Regions from separate parts of the Mesorhizobium sp. NPDC059025 genome, predicted to be linked through region 1. Evidence: predicted binding sites of a transcription regulator. Region 1 holds the regulator's gene; the other holds the start of a gene.
The links. Region 1 encodes PhoB, which activates phosphate uptake and scavenging genes when phosphate is short. Its sites were predicted from a motif close to TGTCATNNANCTGTCAT; they were not measured.
Positions count from the first base shown of each region.

Region 2: phnG (phosphonate C-P lyase system protein PhnG) is a predicted target of PhoB. The motif match lies at 4,126-4,142, and genes of this name have one in related genera.

Region 1 covers NZ_JBHYIM010000007.1:72,628-80,309, forward strand. The annotation lists gene xylF (D-xylose ABC transporter substrate-binding protein) at 1-518, opposite strand, end outside; gene ACFWYE_RS17970 (ROK family protein) at 858-2,099, shown strand; gene phoB (phosphate regulon transcriptional regulator PhoB) at 2,145-2,834, opposite strand; gene phoU (phosphate signaling complex protein PhoU) at 2,854-3,561, opposite strand; gene pstB (phosphate ABC transporter ATP-binding protein PstB) at 3,599-4,423, opposite strand; gene pstA (phosphate ABC transporter permease PstA) at 4,438-5,754, opposite strand; gene pstC (phosphate ABC transporter permease subunit PstC) at 5,751-7,208, opposite strand; gene ACFWYE_RS18000 (substrate-binding domain-containing protein) at 7,305-7,682, opposite strand, start outside.
Region 2 covers NZ_JBHYIM010000008.1:236,415-244,096, forward strand. The annotation lists gene phnL (phosphonate C-P lyase system protein PhnL) at 1-131, opposite strand, end outside; gene phnK (phosphonate C-P lyase system protein PhnK) at 141-899, opposite strand; gene ACFWYE_RS20460 (alpha-D-ribose 1-methylphosphonate 5-phosphate C-P-lyase PhnJ) at 953-1,828, opposite strand; gene ACFWYE_RS20465 (carbon-phosphorus lyase complex subunit PhnI) at 1,825-2,934, opposite strand; gene phnH (phosphonate C-P lyase system protein PhnH) at 2,938-3,549, opposite strand; gene phnG (phosphonate C-P lyase system protein PhnG) at 3,605-4,060, opposite strand; gene phnF (phosphonate metabolism transcriptional regulator PhnF) at 4,210-4,947, shown strand; gene ACFWYE_RS20485 (2-hydroxyacid dehydrogenase) at 5,253-6,161, shown strand; gene ACFWYE_RS20490 (Tex family protein) at 6,196-7,682, opposite strand, start outside.

The DNA of each region.
Region 1 (7,682 bases):
TTCAGCACTTCCATCGAACCTGAGAACAGGAAATCGGCATTCGGGTCGGTGCTGGAGCCCTTGATGAAGACATAGTTGCCTTCCGGCTTGACGTCGAAGACGCCCTTCGCCTGCAACCGCCCGACTTCCTTGTTGTCGAAGGTCAGATAGAAGACGTCCTTGTTTTCGATCAGACGGTCATAAGCGATGACCGGAATGCCTTCGTCCACGGCCTTCTGCACAGCCGGGCCGATGGCGGAGGTGTCCTGCGCCAGGATGACAAGGGCGTTGGCGCCCTGCGAGATCAGGCTTTCGACGTCGGTGAGCTGTTTGCCGGGATTCGACTGCGCGTCAGCGGAAATATATTTGTCGCCTGCCGCCTCGATCGCCTTTTTCATGGCGGCTTCGTCGGTCTTCCAGCGCTCTTCCTGGAAGTTGGACCAGGACACGCCGATTACCTTGTCCTTCGCTTCGGCGACAGCGGAAAGCGCAAGCGTCATGGCGGCACCCGCCAGAATGGCGGCCGTAAATTTCCTCATTTTTTCCTCCCCGCGCCCAAGGGCGCGCTTGTGTGCGTTGGCCGTTGGAGAAGCTTTTTTTCGAGCTTCGAAAAAATAATCGCGCAGGCACAGCCTTCTGTCAACGGGATTCGAGTCCTTCGCGATATTTTTTTCGGATCACGAAATAATAGTGACGACGAGGGCATGTTCTGCCACTATCTGTGGAGGAGCGCGCTGTCGCGACGGCAGGAGCGAAACGGGTTTTGCATTCGCTCATGCATCGACCTATGCACGAACAGCGCATCTGGAACGCCATTGGCGGCCCAAGCGCAACGGCCTCGGTGTCCACGGGGCCGGCGGGGGAGGAACGGCAAGGACATGACTGTCGGGATCCGTCACGACGATTTGCGCCGCAGGAACCGCGCGATGGTGATTGCTGCCGTGCGTCGCTCCGGTGAGCCGTCCCGCACGGAAATCACCGCCATCACCGGCCTCAGCCATTCGACCATTTCAGCGATTTCGTCTGATCTCATCGCGGAGGGCATTCTGCGCGAGGGCCGCAGTGAACCGACGGCATCGAAGCGGGGGCGTCCGCAAGTGGGCCTGCAGCTCGATCCCGGCGCAGCGGCTGTGCTGACGGTCGTTCTGTCGCTCAACCTTTTGACGGCCGCAGCCATCGACTATTCGGGCAAGGTCCTGACGGAAGAAACACGCCGTCTGGACACACTGTCTCTGCCCCGGGAAGCGCTGGTCGATGAATGCGTCGAGATGGTCCGGCGACAGCTCCACGACCGGAGCCTGGCAAGACATCGGGTCCTGCGCATAGCTTTCGCAGTTCAGGGCACGGCAGATTCGCATGCGCGCACCATGCTGTGGACGCCAATCACCCCGCATGGCGATATCCCCTTTGCCGATATCCTGGAAAACGCTTTTGGCATTCCCGTCATCGTCGAGAACGACTGCAACATGATGGCGGTCGCGCTGCGTTGGCGCGGCACGGACCGCTATCGTGACGACTTCATTGCCGTTCTGCTTTCGCACGGCATCGGCATGGGCATCGTGCTCAATGGCGAATTGTTCATCGGCACCCAGTCGTCCGGCGGCGAATTCGGACACATGATCCACCGGCCGAATGGCGCGCGATGCCGCTGTGGCCGCCATGGCTGCGTCGAGGCTTATGCCGGCAACTATGCAATCTGGCGCAGTGCCCACGGGCTCGATGAAAACACCGAACCGGCCGCTGACATTCCCGACGACGAAATGCAGAGGCTGGCTGAAAAAGCACGCGCAGGCGTCGGCCCCGAACGCGAGGCCTATGAACGCGCAGGCACAGCCCTCGGCTACAGCCTCGGTTCACTTTTCGCCGTCATCGACCCTGCCCCGGTAACCTTTGTCGGCATCGGTGCAACGGCCTTCGATCTGATCGAGCCGGCATTGCGGCGGGCAATTGCCCAGACCGCCGGCGGACAACATTCGAATTCAATTGTCTTTGATACGGAACCCAAGGAGCAGATGCTGATCCGCGAAGGCTGCGCCATGCGCGCGCTGACCTTCATCGATCAGGAGATCTTCGCGCTTGGCGGTCCGATGGCTCCCATCCCTCAGCTTCTGGAGGTCTGAGCCGGCGATCAGGGCGCAATAGCGATGAACCGGCCTTGTCCCTGATCAATCCTCGCGGATGGCGTAGCCCGAGCCGCGTATCGTGCGGATGACGTCCGGCATGCGGCCATTGTTGACCGCCTTGCGCAGGCGCCCGACATGCACATCGACTGTACGCTCATCGATATAGATCGTCTCGCCCCAGACATTGTCGAGCAGCTGGCTGCGCGAGAAGACCCGCCCGGGATGCCGCATCATGAATTCCAGCAGCCGGAACTCCGTCGGCCCGAGCCGGATCTCGCTCTTCTTGCGGTAGACCCGGTGCGACTCGCGGTCGAGTACGATGTCGCCGACCTTGAGCACGGAAGACAGCACCTCGGGTTTCGCGCGGCGCAACAGTGCCTTCACGCGTGCCATGAACTCAGGCATCGAGAATGGCTTGACCAGATAATCATCGGCGCCGGTGGACAGACCGCGCACACGGTCGCTTTCCTCGCCGCGTGCCGTCAGCATGATCACCGGCAGGCGCTCGGTCTCCGGTCGCATCCGAAGCCGCCGGCACAATTCGATGCCGGATACTGCCGGCACCATCCAGTCGAGCACCAGGAGATCCGGCACATTTTCCTGAAGCCGGATTTCGGCTTCGTCGCCCCTGGCTACTACCTCGACCTGGTAGCCCTCGGATTCCAGATTGTAGCGGAGGAGGACGCCCAACGGCTCCTCGTCTTCCACCACCATGACACGCGGCGCGATCATCTTGCCGTCCGTCCCGTGGTCAGGCCGCCGGAACGGCAGCAGCCGTCTCGTCGAGCTTTGGCCGGTTGGGCGGCAACTGCTCGCCCGTCAGCACGTAGAAGGCGTTCTCGGCGATGTTGGTGACATGGTCACCGATGCGCTCGAGATTCTTGGCGCAGAACAACAGGTGCGTGCAGGCCGTGATGTTGCGTGGATCTTCCATCATGTAGGTGAGAAGCTCGCGGAAGACGGACGTGTATTTCACATCGATCCGCTCGTCGTCAGCCCTCAGTTGGGCGAGCCCCTCTGCGTCCCTCGCCGCATATTTCTCGACGACACCGTCGACCTGGTCGAGCACCAGATGGGCCATCGCGTCGATCGAATGCGAAAGGTCGCGCGGCGTGGCGCCCTGTCCGACCGCGCCGACTCGCTTGGCGATGTTCTTGGCCAGGTCACCGATGCGTTCCAGATCTCCGGCCATGCGGATGGCGCCGACCACGGCGCGCAGGTCCTGCGCCATCGGCTGGCGCTTGGCAATCAGCGTGATTGCCTTGGTGTCCAGCTCGCGCTGGCGCGCATCCATGATCGCATCGTCCGACACGACCCGTTGGGCAAGTCCATTGTCTGACTTCAGCAGCGCCTTGGTGGAGCTTTCGACCATCGAGCTCGCCAGTTCACCCATGTCGCTGATGAGCCTGCTGATTTGTCCGAGCTCTTCGTCGAACGATGCGACGGTATGTTCGCCCATATCTATGTCCTCTTTTTCCTCGGCAGCAATCGCTCACTCAGCCGAAACGGCCGGTGATGTAGTCCTGCGTGCGCTTGTCGTCGGGGTTGGTGAACATCTTGTCGGTAGCACCTTCCTCGACCAGGTAGCCGAGATGGAACATCGCCGTGCGCTGCGAGACGCGGGCGGCCTGCTGCATCGAATGGGTGACGATGACGATCGTGTAGTTCTGGCGCAGTTCGTCGATCAGTTCCTCGACCTTGGCGGTCGCAATCGGATCAAGCGCCGAGCACGGTTCGTCCATCAGAATGACTTCAGGCGACACCGCGATGGCGCGCGCGATGCACAGACGCTGCTGCTGGCCGCCGGAAAGGCCGGTGCCGGGCTCGTTGAGGCGATCCTTCACTTCGTTCCAGATTGCAGCCTTCTGCAGGCTGGATTCGACGATACGGTCCATCTCCGCCTTGTTCTTGGCAAGGCCATGGATGCGCGGTCCGTAGGCGACGTTCTCGTAGATCGATTTGGGGAACGGATTGGGTTTCTGGAACACCATGCCGACGCGGGCACGCAGTTCCACGACGTCGATCTTCGGATCGTAGATGTCTTCGCTATCGAGGGTGATCTTGCCACCGACCTTGGCCGCATCGATCGTGTCGTTCATGCGGTTGAGGCAGCGCAGGAAGGTCGACTTGCCGCAGCCCGAAGGGCCGATCAGCGCCGTCACCTGATTCTGGCGAATGTCGAGATTGACGTCGAAGAGTGCCTGTTTCTCACCGTAGTGCACGGTCACCTTGTCGCCGCGCATCTTGATGATTTCGTTCGTCTGGGCGCTCATCTGGCTGCTCACTGCCTGTTCGAGGGTCTTTTCCGTCATGATATTCATATCAGGCTCCCTTTCTACCAGCGCCGTTCGAAGCGGCGCCTGAGCACGATCGCTGTGATGTTCATGGCCATCAGGAAGACCAGAAGGATGATGATTGCGCCGGACATGCGTTCCACGAACGCGCGTTCAGCTTCGTTGGCCCACATATAGATCTGCACCGGCAGCGCCGTCGCGGGATCAAATGGGGTTGCGGGATAGTTTGCGACAAATGCCACCATGCCAATCAGCAGCAGCGGCGCCGTTTCACCGAGTGCGCGCGCCAGGCCGATGATCGTGCCGGTCAGGATGCCGGGGGCAGCCAAGGGCAGGATGTGCTGGAACACCATCTGCATCTTCGAAGCGCCGAGACCGAGCGCGGCCGAGCGGATCGAAGGCGGCACGGCCGCGAGTGCGGCACGCGTTGCGATGATGATCGTCGGCAGCGTCATCAGCGTCAGCACCAGGCCGCCGACGAAAGCGGCCGAGCGCGGCATGCCGAGGAAGTTGACGAATACGGCGAGGCCGAGCAGACCGAACACGATCGAGGGCACGGCTGCCAGATTGTTGATGTTCACCTCGATCAGGTCGGTGAACCGGCTCTTCTTGGCGAACTCCTCGAGATAGATCGAGGCGGCGACGCCGATCGGCAATGCAAGCAGAAGCACGATTACCATCATGTAGAATGAACCGATGATGGCAACACCGAGGCCCGACGTCTCGGGGCGGCTCGAAGCCCCGAATGTGAACAGGCCGGTGTTGAAATGCTCGGCCATCGCGCCTTCGGCCTTGAGCTTGTTCATCCATTCGACCTGCTGGTCCGACACCTTGCGGCGATCTTCGGGCACAGTGAGATCGATCTGGCCCTTGAAGGCGGAATCGAGGTTGGCGCCCGCCAGGATATTGACGGTGCGTGTGGTGCCGATCACCTTCGGATCGGAAACGACCACGTCCCGCAGTTGCACGCGAGAACCTTCGGAGAGGAAGCCCTTCAGCTTCGTCATCATCGGCTTGTTTTTCGCGTCGATGCCGAGTTTTTCGGCAAGCGCCTTCTGTGCCAGTGCCGGATAGTTGGCGGTCAACAGGACTTCCGGGTCCGTTGCCCGCTTGTTGTCCGGATCGATCACCTTCTCATCGAAGGTGACCGGCAGCGACACCGTCGTCTGCCAGAAGGACGTATAGCCCTTGGTCAGGATCGACAGGAGCATGACAACCAGGAAGGCGAGGCCAATGCAGATGGCCAGCACGCCATAGAGGCGGAAACGGCGTTCGGCGGCATAGCGGCGCTTGAGGCCGATGTCGCGACGCGCGGGAGGGGTTGCGGTGGCGACCGTATCCAGGGTGACGTCGGTCATTCGTACTGCTCCCGGTATTTGCGCACGATATAAAGGGCAACGATGTTCATCACCAGCGTCAGCGCAAACAGCGTGATGCCGAGTGCAAACGCGACCAGCGTCTGCGGCGAGTTGAATTCAAGGTCGCCCGTCAGCTGGTTGACGATCTTGACGGTGATGGTTGTCATCGCCTCGAACGGGTTGAGGGTGAGGTTGGCGGCCACGCCCGCGGCCAGCACCACGATCATTGTTTCGCCGATGGCGCGTGAGGCGGTGAGCAGGATGGCGCCGACGATGCCGGGCAAGGCTGCCGGCAGGATCACACGCTTGATCGTCTCGGAGCGCGTGGCGCCAAGGCCAAGCGAACCGTCACGCATCGCCCGGGGCACCGCGGTGATGATGTCGTCCGACAGCGAAGACACCACCGGGATCAGCATCACGCCCATCACCAGGCCGGCGGTCAGGATCGACTGCGCCTGAATGAACGACGTGCCGCCGGCAAGAGCCGCGCTGAGATCGCGCAGGAAGGGTCCAAGTGTGACGAGAGCGAAGATGCCGTAGACGATGGTTGGAATACCCGCGAGCAGTTCGAGTGCGGGCTTGACCGCGGCTCGCACCTTCGGCGCGGCATATTCGGACATGTAGACCGCCGACATCAGGCCAACCGGCACCGCGACAAGCAGGGCGACAAAGGCGATATACAGCGTACCGGCCAGCAGCGGGATCAGACCGAACTGGCCTTCGGACGCCCCGGCACCGGCCGCGGCAAAACGCGGATCCCAAACCGTGCCGAAGAAGAAATGCATGGGCGGCACGCGGTTGAAGAAGTTCAGTGTCTGGAACAGCATCGACAACACGATGCCGATCGTCGTCAGGATGGCTATGGTCGAGGCACCAAGCAGTCCCCACAGCATCAGCCTTTCGACATTGTTGCGGGCGCGGGCGCGGAGCTGCACCTGCGAAATTCCGTAGAAGGCGCCAGCCAGCGTCAGTCCGATCGTGATAATGGCGCCGATCAGACCAAGCCAGTCGGTGGTCCGGTTGGCCTCCGCCGCGATCGGGATCATGTAATCCTGCGTATCGGTGGCGAGCGCGACGCCTTTGGCGTTGAGAAGCGGCTGCAATTCGGCGAAGGTCGCGGGCAGAGCCGCCACCTGCTGGGCATCGAGCTTGCGCAGGCCATTTGCAAGGCTCTTGGTCAGGCTGACCGCCAGCGGCTCGCTGGCCACGCCAGTTTCAGCCGGCATCTGCGCATGCAGGCGGCTGTTGAGATAGACGGAGGAGCCGATGCTCCAGACAGCAAGGAAAAGCACCGCCGGAAGAACACCCAGCAGCAACGCCCACCAGCCATGGTAGTGAGGTCTGGAATGCGGTTTGACCTTGCCGTCATCCTGCGAAAGAGCCCGCTGTCTTGCGACGACGAAGGCGACGATGCCGATGACGAGAACGATTGCCAGCACAAGCATGGATGACATGGAGCGGCCTCTGAAAGGTCACAAGGGCTACCGGTCAACGACCGGCAGCGGCGACCGGGGCACAGGTCGGACCTGCACCCCGGACACCTGGGAGGATTACAGCGACTTGCCGACGTCGAAAGCTTCGCGCTGAGCCTTGCGTTCTGCCTCAGGAGCAGCAACCAGGCCGTATTCGGCGAGCGGGCCTTCCGGACCGACCATCTGGTCGGCGAGGAAGAAGTCGACATATTCCTTCAGGCCCGGAACGACGCCGAGATGCGCCTTCTTCACATAGAAGAACAGCGGACGCGATACCGGATACTCACCCTTGGCGATGGTCTCGGTCGACGGGGTGATGCCCGAAACAGTGGCAACCTTCAGCTTGTCGGCGTTGTTTTCATAGAAAGCCAGGCCGAACACGCCGACGCCGGTCTTGTTGCTGTCGATACGGGCGAGCGTCTCGGTGTAGTCGCCGTCGATGTCGACAGCCTTGCC
Region 2 (7,682 bases), on a different contig from region 1:
CCGCCCAATACGGCGCATTTGCCGCCTTCCAGCATGAAGGCGGCATCCATGATCACCGGCAGTTCGATGCCGCCGCGCAGATGCATGGTGAAGGTCTTGGCAAGACCGGAAACATTGAGAAGTAGCGTCATCACCGCGCCTCAGACTTGCAGGATCGAAGAAACGAGCAGTTGCGTGTAGGGCGCCTGCGGATCGTCGAGCAGACGGTCGGTCAGCCCGTGTTCGATGACCCGGCCGTCCTTCATCACCATCATGCGATGCGACAGCAGGCGCGCGACGGCGAGATCATGTGTGACGATGATGACCGCGAGGCCGAGGTCGTGAACGAGGCCGCGCAGCAGGTCGAGCAGGCGCGCCTGCACCGAGACGTCGAGGCCACCGGTGGGTTCGTCCATGAAGACCAGGCGCGGCGCGGTGACCAGATTGCGGGCGATCTGCAGGCGCTGGCGCATGCCGCCGGAGAATGCGCGCGGCTGGTCGTCGATGCGGTCTGCATCGATCTCGACACGGCCGAGCCAGTCGGTGGCGGTGTCGCGGATGTTGCCATAGTGCCGGTCGCCGACCGCCATCAACCGCTCGCCGACATTGGCGCCGGCAGAAACCGTCATGCGCAGGCCGTCGGCCGGGTTCTGGTGGACGAAGCCCCAGTCGGTGCGGAGCAAAAGACGGCGTTCGGCTTCGCCCAACCCGTACAGGTCGCGCATCTCGCCGTCGCGCATGCGGTAGGACACCGTTCCCGCGGTCGGGGCGAGGCGCGTGGAAATGCAGTTCAGCAATGTCGTCTTGCCCGAACCGGACTCGCCGACGATCGCCAGCACCTCCCCCGGCCAGATGTCGAAATCGACATCGGCGCAGCCGATGCGCTGGCCGTAGTGCTTGCTCACCGACCGGACCGACATCAACGGCAGATTGTCGGTTTCGACCTCCGAATGGTCGATCCTCACCGAAACAGTCATGACAGGGCCTCGCCGGACATCTCGCCGCGATGGCCAGCGGCCTGGCGGCTTTCGCAATGGTGGGTGTCGGAGCAGACGAACATGCGCCCGCCGCGATCATCGAGCACGACTTCGTCGAGATAAACCTGCTCGGCGCCGCACAGCGCGCAAGGCTTGTCGAAACGCTGCACCTCGAAGGGATGATCCTCGAAATCGAGGCTGATCACCTCGGTATGCGGCGGCACCGCATAGATGCGCTTCTCGCGCCCGGCGCCGAACAACTGCAGCGCCGGCGACATGTGCATCTTCGGATTGTCGAATTTCGGTGTCGGCGACGGATCCATCACGTAGCGACCCTCGACCTTCACAGGATAGGCGTAGGTGGTGGCGATATGGCCGTTCCTGGCGATGTCTTCATAAAGCTTCACATGCATGAGGCCGTATTCTTCCAGCGCATGCATCTTGCGGGTTTCCGTCTCGCGCGGTTCGAGGAAGCGCAACGGCTCGGGGATCGGCACCTGGTAGACCAACACCTGGCCTTCCTGCAGCGGCGCTTCGGGAATGCGATGACGGGTCTGGATGATCGTCGCGTCTTGCGTGCTCGTAGTCGTCTCGACGCCGGCAACCTTCTGGAAGAACTTGCGGATCGAGACCGCGTTGGTGGTATCGTCGGCGCCCTGGTCGATGACCTTCAGCACATCGTCCGGCCCCAGGATCGAGGCCGTCACCTGGACGCCGCCGGTGCCCCAGCCATAGGGCATCGGCATTTCACGGCTGGCGAACGGCACCTGGTAACCCGGCACGGCGATCGCCTTGAGGATGGCGCGCCGGATCATGCGCTTGGTCTGTTCGTCGAGATAGGCGAAGTTGTAGTTTGATGCCTGCGCGTTCATTCGGCGGCTTCCCTCGTTTCAAGAACCGCCTCGCCGGTACGCTGCTCGTATTCGGAGCGCATGGTGCGAACCAGACCGAGCTCGGCCTGGAAGTCGACGTAGTGCGGCAGTTTCAGATGTTCGACGAAGCCGGTGGCCTGGACGTTGTCGCAATGCGACAGCACGAACTCCTGGTCCTGCGGTGCTGCGACCAGATCCTCGCCCAGTTCCTCGGCCCGCAATGCACGATCGCACAGCGACATCGCCATCGCCTTGCGCTCGGACTGGCCGAAGACAAGGCCATAGCCGCGTGTGAACTGCGGCGGCGCCTTGGCCGATCCCTTGAACTGGTTGACCATCTGGCATTCGGTCACCTGGACGCGACCTATCGGCACGGCGAAGCCGAGTTCCGGCATGAACACCTCGACGTCGACCTCGCCGATGCGCACTTCGCCGACAAAGGGATGGCTGCGGGCATAGCCGCGCTGGGTCGAATAGCCGAGCGCCAGCAGGAACCCTTCATCGCCGCGTGACAGCGACTGCAGCCGCATGGCGCGCGACATCGGAAACTCGGTCGGCGTCTGGTTGATGTCGCCGGGCTCGAGCGCGGGATCGATGTAACCGTCGTCCTCGATCAGCCCTTCCTGGCCGAGGATGTCGGCCACGCGCATGACCGGCTCCTGGACACCACCGCGCAGCGCTCCGGTTTCGATCTGCGGATCGCCTTCGAGTTCTTCATCGAGCAGGCGATGCGTGTAGTCGAAGGTCGGTCCGAGCAACTGGCCGCCGGGCAGATCCTTGTAGCAGGCGGACACGCGCCGCTCGACCAGCATGGCGCCGGTATCGACGGGCTCGCTATGCCCGAAGCGCGGCAACGTGGTGCGATAGGCGCGCACCAGGAAGATTGCCTCGATCAGGTCGCCCCGCGCCTGCTTGATCGCGAGCGCCGCCAGCCGGCGGTCGTAGAGCGAGCCTTCGCTCATGACGCGGTCAACGCCGATGCTAAGCTGTTCGGTGATCTGTTCGAGCGTCAGGGCCGGCACCGACCTGTCGCCGCGACGGCGATCGGCCAGCAGGCGGTGGGCATTGTCGATGGCGGCTTCGCCGCCCTTGACTGCAACATACATCGATCAACCCTCCATCTCGATGAGGCGCACTGAGCGCGGCAGGCAGGCGATGGCATCGCCGGCGGCGAGGATGAGGTCGACGCCGCGCGGGAACCGCTTACGATTGGCTTTCCATTGCGCGGCGAAATCCCGTGGCAGGCCACGCGGCGCCAGCGTGACGCGACCGCGGATGCCCGGCCCCTCGAACGTCAGCGGCGTGCCGCCTTCGAGGCCCGGCACCTGCAGGATCAGCGTGGCGGAACGATCGGGATATTCCTGGGTCCCTTGAGCAAAGCGCTCCAGCGGCGGCATGGTCAGGGGAGCGCCGACCAGGGCGAATGCAACGTCACCGCAGGTCGCCATCTCGCGGGCGCCGGTATGGAAGGCAAGCCATGCGCGCAGCGCGGCATGCTCAGCCAGCGAGGCATCCAGCCAGAACGGCGTATCGGCATCGATCAAGGCACAGGCCACGGCGCCGGCGGCGCGGCCGAGCGGTGCGGGTGGCGTCACCACCGCGTCGACCTCGACGATCGCCGCAGGCTTCGCCATCGCATCCATGACGGCCCGAAAGACGGATTGGGCATTCAGGACCGGATCAGAGAACCCGCCCTCCAGGGCAGTCGCTTCATTCAGCATCAGTCCTCTCCTCGCACCATGGTGACCGCCTTCAAGCCGGTCGCTTCGCTCAACATCAGTCCTCTCCTCGCACCATGGTGAAAAAGTCGACGCGCGTGGCCGCTGTCTGTTGCCGGCGCGTCTCGTCGGCAACGTCGAGCTCGCGCCGTATCGGCTGGATCAGTTCGGCATCGATGCGCGCGGCAGTCTCGGCATTGCGGCAGAGCGCATCGATGACCGCCGAAAGCCGCGCCTTGGCGTGATCGCGACCGAGCATCATGGCATGACCGACCGAACCATCCTCCAGCTTGACGCTGGCGCGGGTAACGGTCGCCTCGCCGAGATTGAATGGCTCGCCGGTGCCGCCGACACGTCCGCGCAGCATCACCAGGCCAGCCTCGGGTCCGCGCAAAGGGGTGTGCCCGGGCTGCAGTCCGAGCGTCGTCCACAACGCATTCAGCCGCTCGCTGCTGCAGCGCGCCAGGACCGCCATCCGGTCCCGCCGCGCGGTTTGATCCGCCGTGATGTTCATGCCAACCTCAAATTTGTCTATTGATCTAGACAACTAGATAACTTAACCTGTCTTAGACCCGTTGAATGACGGAAGAATGACAACAAGGGCGGGACCGCACTATTTTGACCGAAATAGATGCGGGCCGGGCCCCCTGCATGTGAGGAAAAATGTCGAAGTCGGCATTGCATCGAGGGGTGGGCGTCGCGCTGTGGCGACAGATCGGCGACGAGATCCGGCGGGGCATCGGTAGCGGCCTTGCCGACGAGAACGGCCGCCTGCCGCCCGAGGCCGAGCTTGCGATGCGGTTCGGCGTGAACCGGCATACGGTCCGTGCCGCCATCGCCGCCCTCGTCCATGAAGGTGTGCTTCGCAGCGAACAGGGACGCGGCACCTATGTGCGGCGTCAAAAGCGCCTCACTTATCCGATCGGTGCCAGGACTCGCTTCTCCGCCGGACTTGAAGGCCAGGCGCGGGACCGTCAGATCGAACTGCTCGATCAGGGCCGCGAGCCTGCCAACGCCGCGGTTGCCGCAGCACTCGGGCTTGAGGTCTCCGAAGAGGTCATCCGCCTCGAGATGCGCGGACTGGCCGACGGCGTTCCGGTTTCACGCTCGACGGCGTGGTTTCGCGCCGCGCATTTCCCCGACATTGCCAACTATTTCGCCCGGACCCATTCGATCACCCAGGCGCTCGCGCTGTGCGGCATCAAGGACTATCGCCGTGCATCGACGACGATCGAAGCGCGGCATGCCGACGATACCGACACGCGCGATCTGAAACTATCGCCCGGCGCCATCGTGCTGGTGGCACGTGGCATCAATGTCGACAGCAGCGACAAGCCGATCCAGTATTCGCAGACGCGCTTCTCGGCGGATCGCGTGGAACTGACGGTCAGTCCCGGCTAGGGCGCTCAGCCCCACAGCATCAGGGCGACCCAGCAGCCGACGATGGCGGCAGCTGCGATCGGGACACCCCAATCCGAGAGGAAGTGCGCGGGACGGTTTGTGTCGAAGTGGAGGAATGCCATAGCATGCCCTCCTTAAACGGGCTGGATGTCGCCCTCTCGCAGCCGAGCCCAGTTTCGGCTGTCGACTGACATCATTATACACCCTGGTGGCGTTCTCCACCAAACGGATCGTGCAACAGCGCATCGGCGCGAGAAACGCTCCATGGAGGTCGATTGAAACCGCAGCTCTTGCTCGTTGAACCGATGATGGCGGAGATCGAAGCCAGGCTTGATGCCGGCTATCAGGTGCACCGCCTCTTCGACGCCTCGCAGCGTGACAGTGTCGAAGCGGCGCGCAGCGACATTCGTGCCGTCGTGACTGGCGGCGGCACCGGCCTGACCAATGACTGGATCGACCGGCTGCCCGCCCTCGGTATCATTGCCGTCAACGGCGTCGGCACGGACAGGATCGATCTGGCCTACGCCCGCCAGCGCGATGTTCATGTCAGCACCACACAGGGCGCGCTGACCGACGAAGTTGCCGACATGGGGCTTGCGCTTATCCTTGCCGTGCTGCGCCGGATCGTCGAGGGCGACGGCTTCGTGCGCAGTGGCCGCTGGCAGGCAGGTGAACAATTTCCGCTCGGCTCGAGCCCGCGCGGCAAGCGGCTGGGCATCCTGGGGCTCGGCCAGATCGGCCGCGCGCTGGGCACGCGCGCCGAGCTGTTCGGCATGGCTGTGCGCTATTCAAACCGGACGCACTATCACGACGTCGCCTGGCCGCATTTTTCTGATGCGGCCAAGCTTGCCGCCGACAGCGACGTGCTTGCCGTCTGCGTCGCGGCAACTCCGGACACGCGCCGTGTCATCAACGGGGCCGTGCTCAAGGCACTCGGCCCGCAGGGCACACTGATCAACATCGCGCGCGGCAGCGTGGTTGACGAGGATGCTCTGATTGCAGCCCTACGCGACGGCACGATCGCGGCGGCCGGTCTCGACGTGTTCGAGAACGAACCGGCCATCCGCAAGGATTTTCTCGACCTGCCCAATGTCGTGCTGATGCCGCATCAGGCCAGCGCCACCATCGAGACACGCCGCACCATGGGAAACATGGTGTTGGCGAGCCTCGACGCCTATTTCACCGGAAAGCGGCCGGAGAACACCGTGAACTGACGTCCGGCGTCTGGCCTGTCCGTCCGGATGGCGTTCATCGCTTCTTGAAGGCCTCGGCCAGCGCCGCGCCAAACGCACCCTGCGACGGCGGCGCCTTGTCCGGCCTGCCCCTGCCTTGCTGCGGCATCGAAGGTTTTGTCGGACCGTCCTGGCGAGCCGGCCTGGCCGAACCGCCATCGCCGTCGCGCCGCATCGTCAGGCCGATGCGCTTGCGGGCAATGTCGACATCGACCACGCGCACCTTGACGATATCGCCGGCCTTGACCACCTCGTGCGCGTCCTTCACGAACCTGTCGGCCAGTTGCGAGACATGCACCAGGCCGTCCTGATGCACGCCGATGTCGACGAAGGCGCCGAATGCGGCGACATTGGTGACCGTGCCTTCCAGCAGCATGCCCGGCTTCAGATCCTTGATGTCATCGACCCCGTCGGCAAAGGTTGCCGTCTTGAAGCCCGGGCGTGGATCGCGGCCAGGCTTTTCCAGTTCACCGATGATGTCGCGCACGGTCGGCAGGCCGAAACGCTCGTCAACAAAAACACGCGGGTCGAGCGCCTGCAGCATGGCGCGGTCGCCCATCAGAGCGCGCAGGTCGCGCCCGCAGGCGGCAATGATCTTCTTGGCCACGCCATAGGCTTCGGGATGCACGGAGGATGCGTCCAGCGGCTCGGTGCCGTTCGGGATGCGCAGGAAACCGGCGCTCTGTTCGAAGGCCCTTGGTCCGAGCCGCGACACCTTGAGCAGTTCCTGCCGACTGGGGAACGGCCCATTGGCATCACGGTGGGCAACGATTGCTTCCGCCAGCGAGGCACCAAGACCGGACACGCGTGCCAGCAGCGAGGCTGACGCCGTGTTGAGGTCGACGCCGACGGCATTCACCGCATCCTCCACCACGGCGTCGAGCGAGCGCGCCAGCCGGTACTGATCGACATCGTGCTGGTATTGCCCGACACCGATCGACTTGGGCTCGATCTTGACGAGCTCTGCCAGCGGATCCTGCAGCCGGCGGGCAATGGAGACGGCGCCACGGAGGGAAACGTCCAGGCCCGGGAATTCGGCGGCAGCCGTTTCAGAGGCGGAATAGACCGATGCACCGGCCTCGCTGACGATCACCTTGAGCGGCTTCGGCGCCGGCATGTCGCCAAGCAGTTCGGCCACCAGCTTCTCGGTTTCACGGCTGGCCGTACCGTTGCCAATGGCGATCAGCTCGATATTGTGCTGGCGCATCAGCCGGGCGAGTTCGGCCTGGGCGCCGCGCACGTCGTTCTTCGGCTGGAACGGATAGACCGTTGCCGTTTCCTTGAGCTTGCCGGTGCCGTCGACCACGGCCACCTTCACGCCGGTGCGGATGCCCGGGTCGAGCCCCATGGTGGCGCGCGAACCGGCAGGAGCGGCCAGCAGCAGGTCCTTGAGGTTGCGGGCGAAGACATGGATCGCCTCTTCCTCGGCGCGTTCGCGCAGGTCGCGCATCAGATCGAGCGACAGATGCAGCGACAGCTTCACGCGCCAGGTCCAGCCGGCGA